DNA from 4 places in the Pantoea sp. At-9b genome. Region 4 is predicted to be linked to each of the others. Evidence: riboswitches for the same ligand, from Rfam matches in the RefSeq annotation. Region 4 holds a riboswitch; each other region holds the start of a gene.
What was found. Region 4 has a riboswitch for thiamine pyrophosphate ahead of thiC (phosphomethylpyrimidine synthase ThiC). Riboswitches for the same ligand answer to the same signal wherever they lie in the genome.

Region 1: linked by a shared signal. The riboswitch ahead of PAT9B_RS21220 (FAD-dependent oxidoreductase) and the one ahead of thiC (phosphomethylpyrimidine synthase ThiC) in region 4 are both predicted to bind thiamine pyrophosphate.
Region 2: linked by a shared signal. The riboswitch ahead of thiM (hydroxyethylthiazole kinase) and the one ahead of thiC (phosphomethylpyrimidine synthase ThiC) in region 4 are both predicted to bind thiamine pyrophosphate.
Region 3: linked by a shared signal. The riboswitch ahead of thiB (thiamine ABC transporter substrate binding subunit) and the one ahead of thiC (phosphomethylpyrimidine synthase ThiC) in region 4 are both predicted to bind thiamine pyrophosphate.

What each region holds. Positions count from the first base shown of each region.
Region 1 is NC_014838.1:208,471-212,438, forward strand. Features, by position in the region: gene iolG (inositol 2-dehydrogenase) at 1-20, opposite strand, end outside; gene PAT9B_RS21215 (LacI family DNA-binding transcriptional regulator) at 257-1,282, shown strand; TPP riboswitch at 1,514-1,633, shown strand; gene PAT9B_RS21220 (FAD-dependent oxidoreductase) at 1,762-2,706, shown strand; gene thiS (sulfur carrier protein ThiS) at 2,690-2,887, shown strand; gene PAT9B_RS21230 (thiazole synthase) at 2,890-3,657, shown strand; gene PAT9B_RS21235 (HesA/MoeB/ThiF family protein) at 3,660-3,968, shown strand, end outside.
Region 2 is NC_014837.1:2,869,485-2,873,452, reverse strand. Features, by position in the region: gene PAT9B_RS13215 (hypothetical protein) at 329-604, shown strand; TPP riboswitch at 1,292-1,383, shown strand; gene thiM (hydroxyethylthiazole kinase) at 1,417-2,202, shown strand; gene thiD (bifunctional hydroxymethylpyrimidine kinase/phosphomethylpyrimidine kinase) at 2,199-2,999, shown strand; gene fbaB (class I fructose-bisphosphate aldolase) at 3,147-3,968, shown strand, end outside.
Region 3 is NC_014837.1:750,732-754,699, reverse strand. Features, by position in the region: gene PAT9B_RS03315 (MFS transporter) at 1-8, opposite strand, end outside; gene sgrR (HTH-type transcriptional regulator SgrR) at 264-1,925, shown strand; TPP riboswitch at 1,961-2,058, shown strand; gene thiB (thiamine ABC transporter substrate binding subunit) at 2,106-3,092, shown strand; gene thiP (thiamine/thiamine pyrophosphate ABC transporter permease ThiP) at 3,068-3,968, shown strand, end outside.
Region 4 is NC_014837.1:256,549-260,516, forward strand. Features, by position in the region: gene thiC (phosphomethylpyrimidine synthase ThiC) at 1-1,889, opposite strand, end outside; TPP riboswitch at 1,967-2,067, opposite strand; gene PAT9B_RS01130 (Rsd/AlgQ family anti-sigma factor) at 2,156-2,662, opposite strand; gene nudC (NAD(+) diphosphatase) at 2,726-3,499, shown strand; gene hemE (uroporphyrinogen decarboxylase) at 3,539-3,968, shown strand, end outside.

The DNA.
Region 1 (3,968 bases), on a different replicon from region 4:
AATAAAGCGACATTCAACATGGGTTGTTCCTCGGGGATAGAAAGGCAGTGGCGCTATTAATCGACACGGGTGCAGATCAAGTCAAAACAAAGCCCCGGCGGCATGATGAATTGATGAGGCAGATCACATGAATTTTTGAGGTGATAAACCTCAAAATCCGACAATGTGATTGATTTCATGTGGTTGATTGGTTTTGCTTTTTGCCCGGATGAACCGATACTGTTTGCCTGTGAGGTTAATGACATCAGGACAGGCCATGAAACAACATCACTGGAAATCGCCGTCGATCAAACACATCGCGCAGGAAGCCAGGGTCAGTCCCGCCACCGTTGATCGGGTACTGAACGGGCGCGAAGGTGTGCGAGACGTGACGCGCAAAAAAGTGGAAAGCGCAATGGCGCGGCTGGGGCTGAACGCAGTAACCGGCGGCACCGTTGCCAACCGAACGCGCATTGCCATTATTTGCGAGTCGGGTTCCAGCTTTCTTAGCCAACTGGAACGCCAGGCACGCGCCGCGATCGGTGATCATCCCCAGCTCCATTTCAGCCTCGATACCGTGCCAAATGTGCAATTCAACGCTGAGCGCTTCAGCCAGCTGATTACCCGCCGAGCTGCCGAATGCAGCGGCATCATTCTGGTCTGCCGCGACGAGGTAAAAATTAATCGTGCGGTCAAGGCGGCAATTGATGATGGCGTGCCGGTCATTTGCCTGACCAGCGACCTACCCAACTCGCGACGTACTGCCTATGTCGGGATCGATCAGGTCGCTGCCGGAGCGACGGCGGGCTGGTTTATGGGCCGGATGCTGCCCGCGCAGCAGCCAGGTCACATTCTGCTGATCTGTAGCTCGACCTATCGAACCCAGGAGGAGCGCGAGATTGGTTTTCGCCGTGTGCTGCGCGAGGCATTTCCCTGGTTGACGATTCGCGACCGGGTCAATATCAACGACGAAGCGGAAACCGCCTATCTCAGCGTGAAAAAGTGGCTGGAACGGGGCAATCCGCTGGCTGGCATTTACAACACCGCAGGCGGTAACGAAGGAGTGGCGCGGGCGCTGACTGATTTTGGCGTTAAGGATCAGGTGATGTTTATCGGCCATGAACTGAGTGAATCGAGCCGCTTGCTGCTGGAAAACGGCACCATGGATTTGGTGCTCGGCCATGATATTCGGCGTGAGATCGATCTTTGCCTCGCCATGTTGCAGCAACCGGGCAGAGGCCAGTTGTTCAATGATATCAAAATCCCGTTGCTCATCTGGCATCGCTATTCCTATTTTGCCTGACGCTTCAGGGGCAAAACACCACCCATAAAATAATCACGCCGAACACGCACACCAGAATGGCTGAAATGATTGAATCAGCACACATAATTTATCTGCCGGATTTCAGGATGAAGAGAGGAGATTACACGCAAATCGTGGAGAAAAATGGATGAACCTGAAACAGGGAATTTTTAAAGGTTAGGCTTTGTTGCCGGGCTTACACTTGACGTAGCCTGGCTGCTGCAATACAAATAGACGCGTCGGGGGAGTCTCGCCTAAGAGACTGAGAGGCTAAAAGCGCACTGCGCGGCTTAGCGACCCTTTGAACCTGACCCAGTTGATACTGGCGTAGGAAGACTGACAGCCTGCCATTCTGGCTGTCTGACATCGGGACGTTTTTCCGTTGCGCGTGTCATTTCCCTCCTCCTGTATCCCGGGTCTCAGTGCGAAAACTGAGAGGCCGATGTGAATTTTCCCTTTTATGTTACGGAATACCCGCTATGAGCCGCTGGTCTGTCCTCGGTGGCGGTGTTGCGGGCCTGTGCGTGGCGACCTTACTCGCTGAACGCGGTGAACAGCTTGAAGTGATCAGCGATGAGTCGCGCCCGCCCGCTTCTTGGTTTGCCGGTGGCATGTTGGCACCCTGGTGTGAAGCAGAGAGCGCACCACGCGCTGTTATCGACCTGGGCCAGCAGGCTGCCGCCTGGTGGCAGCAGCGCGTCAGCAGCGTTGAACATCAGGGCACGCTGGTGGTGGCTCCGCCACGCGATAGCCAGGAACTGAGTCGTTTTGCACGCATGACCGAGCAACATCAATGGATTGACCCGGCAGAGGTGGAACCGGCCCTTGCCGGGCGCTTTGCCCGTGGTCTGTTTTTTGCGCGCGAAGCCCATCTCGATCCTCGCCTGGCGCTGGTGGAAATGCGTGAGAAATTGCAGCAGCGTGGGGTGGCTTTCCACCACGGGAAACCAACCGGGCAGGTGATTGACTGCCGGGGAATTCATGCCGCAGCGGCATTGCCACGCTTGCGGGCGGTGCGGGGTGAAATGCTGATTTTGCACAGCGATGACGTGCGCTTCTCGCGACCGATCCGCCTGCTGCATCCGCGCTTTCCCTGTTACCTGGTACCGCGTCGCGCGGGGCATTTTATGCTCGGTGCCACCATGGTTGAGAGCCACGATGCCAGCCCGATCAGCGCCCGCGCGATGATGGAGCTGCTTAGCGCGGCTTATGCCATCCACCCGGCGTTGGCCGAAGCGCGCATCGTTGAAAGTGCCAGCGGTTTGCGTCCGGCTTACCCGGCGAATCTGCCGGAAATCCACTATCAAAACGGTACGTTTTACCTCAACGGTATGTATCGCCACGGCTTCCTGCTGGCCCCGCTGCTGGCGGAGCAACTGATGCTGCGTTTAACCTCGGAACCCCTTCATGAATATTCAGCTTAATGGCCGCCCGGTGCTGACGGCGGCCCGTACCCTGAGTGAGTTGCTGCGCGAACAGCAAATTGACGCGGCCTGCGTGGCAACGGCCTTCAACGGCCATTTTGTACCCAAAACCCAGTACGACAGCCAGCAACTGGAAGAAGGCTGTCAACTGGAAGTGCTATCACCGATGCAGGGGGGTTAACGATGTTTTATGGCTTTGAACCGCAATCACGCTTCCTGCTGGGCACCGCAGGTTATCCCTCTCCGGCGATTTTACAGCAGGCGATTGCGGCGGCTGGCAGCGAAATCATTACCGTCAGCCTGCGACGTGAAGGGGCTGCGGGTATGGCTTTCCGCGAACTGCTGACGCAGCTCGACTTACGCGTGTTGCCGAATACCGCCGGATGCCACACGGTGCAGGAAGCCGTGACCACGGCGCAGATGGCCCGCGAATTGTTTAACACCCCGTGGATCAAGCTGGAGGTGATTGGCCATGCTGATACGTTGCAACCTGATCCTTTCGCGCTGGTGGAAGCGGCCCGCATCTTGTGTGCTGATGGTTTTCAGGTGTTCCCCTATACCACCGAGGATCTGATTGTCGGTGAAAAATTGCTTGAGGCGGGTTGTGAAGTCCTGATGCCGTGGGGCGCGCCGATTGGTTCCGGGCAGGGGCTGCGTAACATTGAAGGCCTGCGGGCCATGCGCGCCTGGTTCAGCGATGTTCCGCTGATTATCGATGCCGGTATCGGTGCGCCATCGCAGGCGGCGCAGGCGATGGAGCTGGGCTTTGATGCCATTCTGCTCAATACCGCAGTGGCAAAAGCGGGCGATCCAGTGCGGATGGCCGGGGCATTCCGCCAGGCAATCGAAGCCGGCAACGCCGCGTACCACGGGGGGCTGATGGAGCGGCGCGATATGGCTGCCGCCTCCACGCCGATCTTTGGTCTGGCGACCTTTGGCGGGGGACAGTAACGATGGATCGCTATCAACGTCAGATGATGTTGCCGGAAATCGGCGAGCAGGGCCAGCAGCGACTGAGCCAGGCGCGCGTGTTAGTGGTGGGGGCGGGTGGGCTGGGTTCCACGCTGCTACCGCTGTTGGTCGGGGCGGGCGTCGGTTATATCCGGCTGTACGACGACGATGACGTGGCACTGCATAATCTGCACCGACAAACCTTGTTTGATATGCAGGACGTGGCACAGCCGAAAGTCACCAGCGCACAACGCGCGTTGCTGCGGCGTAACCCGCTGGTGCGCGTGGAGCCGCTGCCGCTGCCGTTGACC
Region 2 (3,968 bases), 1.8 Mb from region 4:
TATAAAATTTACACATTTATGTATTGACATTTCAATATTTTACATTGCGATTTGTGCAGTACCTTGATTCCAAGGAGTGATAGGGAAGATGGTGTGGAAGAAGAGAACCGCAAGTCCCCGTCCTGGTGCCAGGATGGTTGGTTGTTGACAGAACAGCAGCGTCGATTTATTGAATCATTTCCTGAAAACATGCAAATTCATCATGCTGTTAATTACTCAGGTTGTCATATTAAGAAAATGAGATGTGACAAGCGAAAGGAGCAATAAAAAGACGGTAGCGCTTTTAATTTTGTAATCATATCGAAGTTGAAATGATGAAATATTAAAAATGAATAAAGTTATCAATGTGTTGATTTCGCTGGAAAGGTTACGGGTTAACAAACACAGTTCTCGCGAAGAGCTCAGAAAGCAGCTATTTAAATTGGAGAACTCCTCGGCAGCGATCTCTGATGAAATAGAGAGAATCAGAAGAATTAAGCATCAGGCAGAGTTTTCTTCCGCCCCGGTTAAGGGAGGAGAGATATCAAGGTTGGCTTTACATATTTTTTCTATTTTGGCTACGGGTGTTTCCTGGCCTTTTGTTCAGAAATGGCTGGGGTTCTGATTTAATTGCTTTGATATTCTATCTTGTCACATTTAATGATTGCTGCATCCTGGCTTTCTTCAATGCTATATGGGTGGCGTTGGATCTTTGATGTGGTGAGTTTTTTTAATTTATTGTTTTGTATGGGTTTGGTGTGGTGGTTGCAATGGTTTTTATATAAGGGATTGATTGTTGTTTTATAGCGACGCTATGGTGCAAAAGATGATAGTGACTAATGTTGAGAATGGGAAGTACAGGACGATATCTTCCGGAAGCCTGAGAATATTAATTTATTTGACTGGCGCAGTACGAGAGGTCTGTGCTGACAAAAAACAAGAAGGGTGTTTTTTCTTTACACAGAAACAAATTGGTAGCGCACTGGGGTATTCTGCAAGTTGGGCTAACATCCATCTGAGGCCGCTTATCTACATTGGACTGGTCGAAGTCCGGCGTACCGGAAGAGCATCAGTGTTTCGGGTGAGTAAGAATTTTAGGATAACGGATCTCTGTTAATTGTAACCTTGAGAAAACTTAATCATCATTTGCAGAGAACGGGTTATGGTTGGCCCGGTGGTTTTAACTTAATACAATTACCCAGCAGTTATTTGCGCCTTTCTGTGCTGCGAGAAAATGAATCCGGTCAGGTAAGCTTGCTTTGCCAGTCGCATTTCCCTTATTCTTGATAAAAGTAAAGAGAGTGTTGCTTTACTCAATGACTAGGGGTGCCGTTTACGGCTGAGAAATACCCTTCGAACCTGATCTGGATTAATGCCAGCGTAGGGAAGTCAGATGCCTGACCGCATTCGCCTTCTTGATCGCCGGTTGGGAGCCTTATGAAACACCCTAACCTTCTTTCCTCCGCGCAGCTCGCGCAGTCACTTCAATTACTCCATCAGCATGCGCCCTTAGTGCACTGCATGACCAATGACGTGGTGCAGACGTTTACCGCCAATGTGCTGCTGGCGTTACGTGCTTCACCCGCCATGGTGATCGACGTCGAGGAGGCCGCGCAGTTCAGCGCTGTTGCTGATGCTTTGCTCATCAATGTTGGTACTCTGACACGCGAGCGCAGCATCGCTATGCTGGCCGCGGTTGAGGCGGCAAATCGTGCCGCTACACCCTGGACGCTCGATCCGGTTGCTGTCGGTGCGTTAACCTTGCGCACCGAATTTTGCCAGCAGCTGTTAAACCAGCAACCGGCGGCTATTCGTGGCAATGCATCGGAGATTCTTGCTCTGGCAAACCAGGCGGCGGGTGGACGCGGCGTTGACAGTTTGCATCAGGCTGATGCCGCACTGAGTGCCGCGCAACAGTTGGCAAGCGATTACCACTGCATCGTGGCGGTTACCGGGGAGGTGGATTACGTCACTGATGGTCAGCATACCTTTGCCATTCCTGGCGGTAGCGCATTAATGACACGTGTCGTGGGAACGGGCTGTGCACTGTCGGCGGTGGTGGCGGCGTTCGCCAGTCTGCCGGGCGATCGTTTGCAGCATGTGGCGGCCGCCTGCCGCGTGATGTCGCTGGCCGGTGAAAGGGCGGCTCATCAGGCGCAGGGACCAGGCAGCTTTGTGGCCGCTTTTCTTGATCAGTTGTGGACGCTGGAGGTGGCACCATGAAACAGATCAACGCCCTGACCATTGCCGGCACCGATCCCAGTGGTGGTGCAGGCATTCAGGCTGATCTCAAAGCGTTCTCGGCATTAGGCGCTTATGGCACCAGCGTGATCACCGCGCTGGTGGCGCAGAACACCTGTGGTGTGCAGGCGGTATATCGTATCGACCCGGCTTTTGTCGGCGCGCAGTTGGATTCGGTGCTTGATGATGTGCGCATCGACAGTGCGAAAATCGGTATGCTGGCGGAAACGGCGGTGGTGGAGATTGTCGCTGACAAGCTGAAGCGTGCCAGCCTGCCGTTTGTGGTCCTCGACACCGTTATGATTGCCAAAAGCGGTGACGCGTTGTTGTCACCCGATGCCATCGCCAGCCTGCGTGAGTTGTTGCTACCGCAGGTCTCGCTGATCACCCCGAATTTACCGGAAGCCGCGGCATTGCTTGGCCGCAGCGTGGCGCAGGATGAGAAGACGATGCTGATGCAGGGCGATGCATTGCTCGATCTCGGCTGTGAAGCGGTACTGATGAAGGGAGGACATCTGAGTGATGCTGAGAGTCCGGACTGGCTCATCACCCGCAACGGACGCCAGCGTTTTACCGCGCCGCGTGTCAACACTCGCCACACGCACGGCACCGGTTGTTCGCTGTCAGCTGCGCTGGCGGCCTTGCGTCCGCGGCATGATGACTGGGCGGCGACAGTGTCCGAGGCCAAGGCGTGGTTGCAGCAAGCGCTACTGCATGCGGATGCTCTGGAGGTAGGAAAAGGTATTGGGCCGGTGCACCATTTTCATCGTTGGTGGTAGGGCGTAACGCCCAATTGCCATTTTTTGCCTGCGCATCTGTCTGAAAAATGGAGTCAGCAATTTGCCAGTCTGGCGTATCCCGGTCCAGGCTGTTGGGGGCGAATCGGCAGGTGCCGGTTCCAATCCAGCCATTTATCAGGAGCTAGTATGACGGACATCGTTCAGTTATTGGGCAAAGAAGCGGATAGCCTTCTTCAACATCGCTGCATGACCATTCCAGCGGAAAGCCTTTATTTGCCGGGCGCGGATTATGTTGATCGCGTCATGACCGATAACAATCGTTCTCCTGTTGTATTACGTAATATGCAAACGCTGTACAACACTGGCCGTCTGGCGGGCACTGGCTATCTGTCGATCCTGCCGGTGGACCAGGGGGTTGAACACTCCGCAGGAGCGTCGTTTGCTGCCAATCCTCACTACTTCGACCCGAAAAATATTGTTGAGCTGGCAATTGAAGCCGGCTGCAATTGCGTGGCGTCCACCTATGGCGTGCTGGCTTCGGTCGCGCGTCGTTATGCGCACCGAATTCCGTTTATGGTGAAGCTGAACCACAATGAGACGCTAAGCTACCCGACACAATACGATCAGACGTTGTACGCCAGCGTCGAGCAGGCGTTCAATATGGGTGCCATCGCGGTCGGGGCCACCATCTACTTTGGCTCTGAGCAATCACGTCGTCAGATTGAAGAGATCTCTGCGGCATTCGAACGTGCGCATGAACTCGGCATGGTGACCGTGTTATGGGCTTACCTGCGCAATAACGGTTTCAAGAAAGATGGCGTGGATTACCATGCCAGTGCCGATTTAACCGGCCAGGCCAACCATCTGGCAGCCACCATTGGCGCAGATATCGTGAAGCAGAAAATGGCAGAAAATAATGGCGGTTATACCGCAGTGAATTTCGGCCACACCGATGAGCGCGTTTACAGCAAGTTGACCACGGAAAACCCCATCGACCTGGTTCGCTAC
Region 3 (3,968 bases), 490 kb from region 4:
GATTTCATGCAGAAATCCCTTTGCGGATTTAATCGGGGGAAAAAAATGAGGGTAGAAGATTCCACAGCAAGACGAAAAAAGCCAGCAGAGAACACACTGCTGGCGGTGAAATTGCACCCTACTCAGAAAAGGTTCCACGTCGGCGGAACCGCTGGCAGAGCGCCATTCATGACTGAATGCCTCCCGCTCTTCCATTGCAGTCTACTATGCCTCTAATATGGGGCAGGAAAAACTGAGCGATTAAGAGAAGGAGTTCCCCTTTTATGTCCTCTTCACGGTTACAACAGCAATTTATCCGCCTGTGGCAAAGCTGCCAGGGTCAGGATCAGGAAACCACCCTGAGCGATCTGGCGGAATTGCTGCATTGCTCACGCCGTCATATGCGTAACCTGTTGAATGCCATGCAGGATGCAGGCTGGCTAATCTGGCAGGCCGAAGCCGGGCGTGGTAAACGCTCGACGCTGAGTTTTTGCTACACCGGCCTGGCCTTGCAGCAGCAACGTGCGGAAGATTTACTGGAACAGGATCGCATCGAACAACTGGTGCAACTGGTGGGCGACAAAAATCAGGTGCGACAAATGATTGCAGCCCACCTCGGCCGCAGCTTTCGTCAGGGTAAGCATATCCTGCGCGTCCTTTACTATCGCCCGCTCCCCAACCTGCTGCCTGGCTCCCCACTGCGCCGATCTGAAACCCATCTGGCGCGGCAAATCTTCAGTGGCCTGACCCGGGTAAATGAGGAAAAGGGGGAAATCGAACCCGATATCGCTCACCATTGGCAACAGACATCGCCGCTGCACTGGCGTTTCTTCCTGCGTCCGGCGATTCGCTTTCACCATGGGCGCGAGCTGGAGATGGAGGATGTCATCAGCTCACTGGAACGCCTGCGCAGCCAGCCGCTGTTTTCGCATCTCGCAAAACTGCACTCCCCTGCGCCCTGGACGCTGGATATCCAACTGACGCAACCCGATAACTGGCTGCCGTGGCTACTCGGTAGCGTCAGCGCGATGATCCTGCCGCGCGAATGGCAAACCCTGCGCGACTTCGCCCGACAACCGATTGGCACCGGCCCCTACAGCGTGGTGCGCAATCAGCAAAGTCAGCTCAAGATCGCCGCCTTTGATGACTACTTCGGCTACCGCGCGCTGATTGACGATGTCTCAATTTGGGTGCTGCCGGAAATCAGCGATGAACTGGTGTATGCCGGGGTAAAATTGCAGGGCGAAACCGCCGATGAAAAATCGGAAGAGAGTCGTCTCGAAGAGGGTTGCTATTTTCTGCTGTTTGACCAGCGTTCAGAACAGGGGCGTGATGCCCATTTCCGCCGTTGGGTCAGCTATCTGTTCAACCCCATCGCCCTGCTCAACAATGCCGGAGTGGGTTATCAACGCTACTGGTTCCCGGCGTATGGCCTGCTGCCGCGCTGGCACCATCGCCGCGATCTGACCGCCGTCAGTAAACCCGAGAACCTGAAACAACTGACCATCAGTTGGTACAGCCACCATGTCGAGCATGAGGGGATTGCCAATGCGCTGCGCCCGCTACTGGCCGCGCAGGGCGTCGAGCTGATCACTCGCGAACTGAGCTACGAAACCTGGTTTAATGGCGAGGGTGAGAGCGATATCTGGCTCGGAAGCGTCAACTTCACCCTGCCGCTGGATTACTCGTTGTTCGCCCAGTTGTATGAATTGCCGTTGATGCAGCAGTGCATCCCGATTGACTGGCAAAGCGCGGCTGAACGCTGGCGCGAAAAAACGCTGCCGCTGGCGGAATGGGGGAAACAGTTGGTGGACAGTGACTACCTGCATCCGCTGTTCCATCACTGGCTATTGCTGGAAGGACAGCGCAGTATGCGCGGCGTGCGCATGAATACGCTCGGCTGGTTTGACTTTAAATCCGCCTGGTTTGCTCCGCCGGAGTTGTGAACCTTTCGCCCCGACCCGGAAATGTCTAGAATGAGCCGTTCTCAACGGGGTGCCCTGCGTTACAGGGGCTGAGAGAGACCCGTCGAACCTGATCCGGTTAATACCGGCGTAGGGATTTGAGATGCCTCACTGCTCAGATCCTTTGCGACTCAACCTTATCTTCTCCTCAAGGAGCGCAAAGTGTTTAAAAAAGTTCTGCCCGTGCTGTTACTGGTCGCTGCCCCGGCACTGGCTGCCAAACCGGTCCTGACCGTCTACACCTACGATTCGTTCTCCGCCGATTGGGGCCCCGGCCCTGCCGTCCAAAAAGCCTTCGAAGCCCAATGCGGCTGCGAACTGAAATATGTCGCGCTGGAAGATGGCGTGTCACTGCTCAATCGCGTGCGGATGGAAGGCAAAAACAGCAAAGCGGATATCGTGCTGGGCCTCGATAACAACCTGGTACAGGCAGCAGAAAAAACCGGCCTGTTTGCCAAAAGCAAGGTGGATACCCGCGCACTCCAGTTACCGGACGGCTGGCACAATGACACCTTTATCCCGTTCGACTATGGTTACTTCGCCTTTGTCTATGACAAAAACAAACTGCAAAACCCACCGAAAAGCCTGAAAGAACTGGTCGAAAGCCCGGAAAAATGGCGGGTGATCTACGAAGATCCGCGCACCAGTACCCCAGGTCTCGGCCTGCTGCTGTGGATGCAAAAGGTCTATGGCGACCAGGCACCGGAAGCCTGGCAGAAACTGGCGCAGAAAACCGTCACCGTCACCAAAGGCTGGAGCGAAGCCTATGGCCTGTTCCTGAAAGGCGAAGGCGACCTGGTGCTGAGCTATACCACCTCTCCGGCCTATCACATCATCGAAGAGAAGAAAGAAAATTACGCGGCGGCCCCGTTCAGCGAAGGCCACTATATGCAGGTTGAAGTGGCGGCGCAGCTCGCCAGCAGCAAACAACCGCAGCTGGCGCAGCAATTTATGCAGTTTATGGTCAGCCCGGCCTTCCAGCAGACCATCCCGACCGGCAACTGGATGTATCCGGTGATTAAGAGCGATCTGCCTGCCGGTTATCAGACACTGCACATCCCGCAAACGGCGCTGCAATATAGCCCGGCGGACGTTGCCGAACATCGCGCCGCCTGGATTAGTGCATGGCAACGCGCCGTCAGCCGTTAATTCCCGGCTGGCTGCTACCCGGCAGTTTCACCGCGCTGCTGTTATGCGCGGTGGCGCTGCTGGCGTTTGGCGCGCTGCTGATGTCAGCCCCCATCGGCGACTGGCGCGCCCTGCTCAGCGATGACTATCTGCATCATGTGCTGGCGTTCTCCTTCTGGCAGGCCTTGTTGTCGGCGCTATTCTCGGTGATTCCCGCCATCCCGCTGGCACGCGCCCTGTACCGGCGGCGTTTTCCCGGTCGCAATCTGCTGTTGCGCCTGTGCGCCATGACGCTGGTGCTGCCGGTGCTGGTGGCGGTATTTGGCCTGCTGAGCGTCTATGGCCGCAGCGGCTGGCTGGCGCAGTTATGCAGCATGGTGGGCATCGATTATCACTTCTCACCCTATGGGCTTCAGGGCATTCTGCTGGCACACGTGTTCTTTAATCTGCCGCTGGCGACACGCATGCTGTTGCAGGCGCTGGAGAGCATTCCGGGCGAACAGCGTCAGTTGGCGGCACAGCTTGGTTTGCGCGGCTGGAACCTGTTCCATTTACTGGAATGGCCGTGGCTGCGGCGACAAATTTTGCCCACCGCCGCGCTGATTTTTATGTTGTGCTTTGCCAGTTTCGCCACCGTGCTGGCACTGGGTGGTGGCCCGCAGGCCACCACGCTGGAGCTGGCAATTTATCAGGCGCTGAGTTTTGACTACGATCCTGGCCGCGCAGCCCTGCTGGCGCTGCTTCAGTTAGGTTGTTGTCTACTGTTGGTGTTGTTGAGCCAGCGCTTCAGCAAAGCCATTCCGGCCGGGAGCCAGCAGATACGTGGCTGGCGTGATCCGCAGGATAGCTGGCGCGCGCGCCTCAGCGATAGCGTGTTGATCGCCGTAGCCTTGTTGC
Region 4 (3,968 bases):
TACAGCTCACCGCCACGGCTGCGGAAGGCATCGGACATCTGCGCCATACCAATTTCAATCGGCTGGGCTTCAGCCTGCTGGCGGGCGGCAAATTCACGCACTTCCTGGGTGATTTTCATCGAGCAGAATTTCGGGCCACACATGGAGCAAAAATGCGCCACTTTGCCCGATTCCTGCGGCAGCGTTTCATCGTGATAAGCGCGGGCAGTGTGCGGGTCCAGCGCCAGGTTGAACTGATCTTCCCAACGGAACTCGAACCGTGCTTTCGACATGGCGTTATCACGGATCTGGGCACCCGGATGGCCTTTCGCCAGATCGGCAGCATGTGCCGCGATTTTATAAGTGATCAGCCCCTGTTTCACATCTTCCTTATTGGGCAAACCCAGATGTTCTTTGGGGGTGACGTAACACAGCATCGCACAGCCGAACCAGCCAATCATCGCGGCACCAATACCGGAAGTGAAATGATCGTAGCCGGGGGCGATATCGGTGGTTAGCGGGCCGAGGGTATAGAACGGGGCTTCGTGACAATGTTCCAGTTGCTCCGTCATGTTGCGGCGAATCATCTGCATCGGCACATGGCCGGGGCCTTCGATCATCACCTGCACATCATACTCCCAGGCAATTTTTGTCAATTCACCCAGCGTGTGCAGTTCCGCAAACTGCGCTTCATCGTTGGCATCCTGAATGGATCCCGGGCGCAGGCCATCACCCAGCGACAGCGCAACATCATAAGCAGCGCAAATCTCACAGATTTCACGGAAATGCAGATACAGGAAGCTTTCCTGATGATGCGACAGGCACCACTTCGCCATGATCGAACCGCCACGCGACACGATGCCGGTCAGACGCTTTGCCGTCATCGGGACATAACGCAGCAGCACACCGGCATGGATGGTGAAGTAGTCAACGCCTTGTTCGGCCTGCTCCAGTAAGGTGTCACGGAAAATTTCCCAATTCAGGTCTTCCGCCACGCCGTTCACTTTCTCCAGCGCCTGATAAATGGGGACCGTACCAATCGGCACCGGGCTGTTACGCAAAATCCACTCGCGTGTTTCGTGGATATAACGGCCCGTCGACAGGTCCATCACCGTGTCGGCCCCCCAGCGGGTTGACCACACCAGTTTTTCTACTTCCTCTTCAATGGACGAACTGACCGCCGAGTTGCCGATGTTGGCATTCACTTTAACCAGAAAGTTACGGCCAATGATCATCGGCTCAGATTCAGGATGATTGATATTGGATGGGATGATGGCACGCCCTGCGGCAACTTCCTGGCGCACAAATTCGGCGGTGATATTCTCCGGCAGGTGCGCACCAAAGCTGTGGCCCGGATGCTGTTGTAGCAACACTTCGCCCCGGATACGCTCACGCCCCATGTTTTCACGCAGCGCAATAAACACCATTTCCGGGGTAATGATGCCCTGACGCGCATAATGCAACTGGGTCACGCGACGGCCCATTTTGGCGCGTCGTGGCTGGGGTAAATGCTCAAAACGCAGGTGATCCAGCCCCTCATCCGCCAGGCGCTGCTGCGTATAGCTGGAGCTGAGCTGGCCGATGGTTTCGCTGTCATCGCGTTCGGCGATCCAGCCGGCGCGCAACCGGGTCAGTCCCTGATGGACGTCGATGGTGGCATGCGGATCGCCATAAGCGCCCGCCGTGTCATACACCGGCACCGCTTCATTGGCTTCATACTGCGGGTTATCTTTGCTGCCCCCGATCAGGGTAGGGCTGAGCTGAATCTCACGCATTGGCACGCGAATATCATCACGACTGCCGGTGATCCAGATGCGTTGAGAATTGGGGAAGGCGGTGCCTTGCAATGAATCAATAAAGGCCTGCGCCTGGGCGCGTTGTTCACGACGAGAAGTTTTTGCAACAGACATAGCAAGTTTCCTGTAAATGATGGAAGTTGCTTGTCCGGAGTCCGGAAGGAGTAACAGAAACGGCGCAGGTGCCGGCTGTGATATTTACTCTTGTTCCCTTCGCAGGTACTAACCTGATCAGGTTCCGCGGATCCCGAATTAACGGTCTCAGCCCAAATGGGCACTCCGACAAGAAAATATTTACGGTGTTAGACCGTAAAATAAAAAAGCCCTCGTAGCATAGAAGGGCTTTTTACGAATAACAAGTCTTTTACAAATGCCGGATTCTACGCGGGACGCGCGATGATGCTTTCATTCGCTACCGGCGGGCGCGCCAACTGATTATCCCACGCCAGATGCACCAGCTTGTCTTCCAGCGTGAAACGCGACTCCAGCACTTCACCCACTTCAGACAGCGCCTGCTGGAAAGTGACACAGTTGTCGTCGGTGATAGCCTGTTGCAGATGACCATCATACAGCTGCATCATTCGTTCGGTATTTGCCTCCAGTAACGGATAAATCTGTGCGGCAGCAATCAGGGGGCTGTCGCCCTGCATCTCATTGATAATCCGCTCATAAATACTGAAGTGACCAACCGAAAGATAATCCACCAGGTTGTGACAAAACGCATCCAGCGCCTGCTCATCGAGAGCGCTTAACGCATCTTTTTTTGGCTTCATGCCAATCAACTGATAATAGTTAACCAACAGCTGACGACGCGCGCGTAACCATGAATCGACCAGTTCGTTACCGCTGCCTACACGCTCGGTCAGGTCATCTAACTGAGTAAGCATACGAGGCTCCATGTGGGTTATAGTGGTTCATTCTGCGAATAGACGCTAAGGATGACGATTTAAATGCAACGTGAGATCTCAAGCGTAGACGCTGGCTGGTGGATTGTCAGCCATGAACAAAAACTTTGGCTACCGCAGGGCGAGTTGCCGCATGGCACGGCAGAACAGTATGGTCTGGCGGGCAGTAGTGGCATGGTGATTGGTGAATGGCAGGGCGAAAACGTCTGGCTGATCCGTGAATCACGATCCGACAACATGGGCTCAGTACGTCAGTTGATCGACGAAGATGTCGGCCTGTTCCAGCTCGCCGGACGTGGTGTGCAACTGGCGGAGTTCTATCGGTCGCATCGCTGGTGCGGCTATTGCGGTCACGAAATGCATCTGAGCAAACGCGAGTTTGCCTGCCTGTGTAGTCACTGCCGTGAACGTTATTATCCGCAAATCGCGCCCTGCATCATTGTGGCGATTCGACGCGGTGACGAGATTTTGCTGGCGAATCACGCGAAGCATCGTAATAACGTTTACACCGTACTGGCCGGTTTTGTTGAGGTGGGGGAAACCCTCGAACAGGCGGTCGCGCGTGAGGTGATGGAAGAGAGCAACGTGCGGGTGAAAAACGTGCGTTACGTCACCTCACAACCCTGGCCCTTCCCGCATTCGCTGATGATGGCCTATATGGCGGAATACGAGGGCGGTGAGCTACAGCATGACGGCAAAGAACTGCTGGACGCCGGTTGGTTCCGCTACGATGCATTACCCTTATTACCACCGCCAGGGACCGTGGCGCGACGTCTGATTGAAGACACCGTTGCCCAGTGTCGCGCCAGCGCGATGTGAAAATGCTACACTGGCGTCCTGTCAGTGAGAGAGCCAATTATGAGTGAACTGAAGAACGATCGTTATTTGCGTGCCCTGTTACGTCAGCCGGTGGATGTCACCCCGGTGTGGATGATGCGACAAGCCGGGCGTTATCTGCCGGAATATAAAGCCACACGCGCTCAGGCCGGTGATTTTATGTCGCTGTGTAAAAATGCTGAGTTGGCGTGCGAAGTCACGCTGCAACCGCTGCGCCGCTATGCGCTGGATGCGGCTATCCTCTTCAGCGATATCCTCACCATCCCGGATGCCATGGGGTTGGGCCTGTACTTTGAAACGGGTGAAGGCCCACGTTTTTCTCACCCGATTACCTGCCGCGCCGATGTCGACAAACTACCGGTGCCCGACCCGGAGCAGGAGCTGGGTTACGTGATGAATGCGGTGCGTACCATTCGTCATAACCTCAAAGGCGAAGTGCCGCTGATTGGGT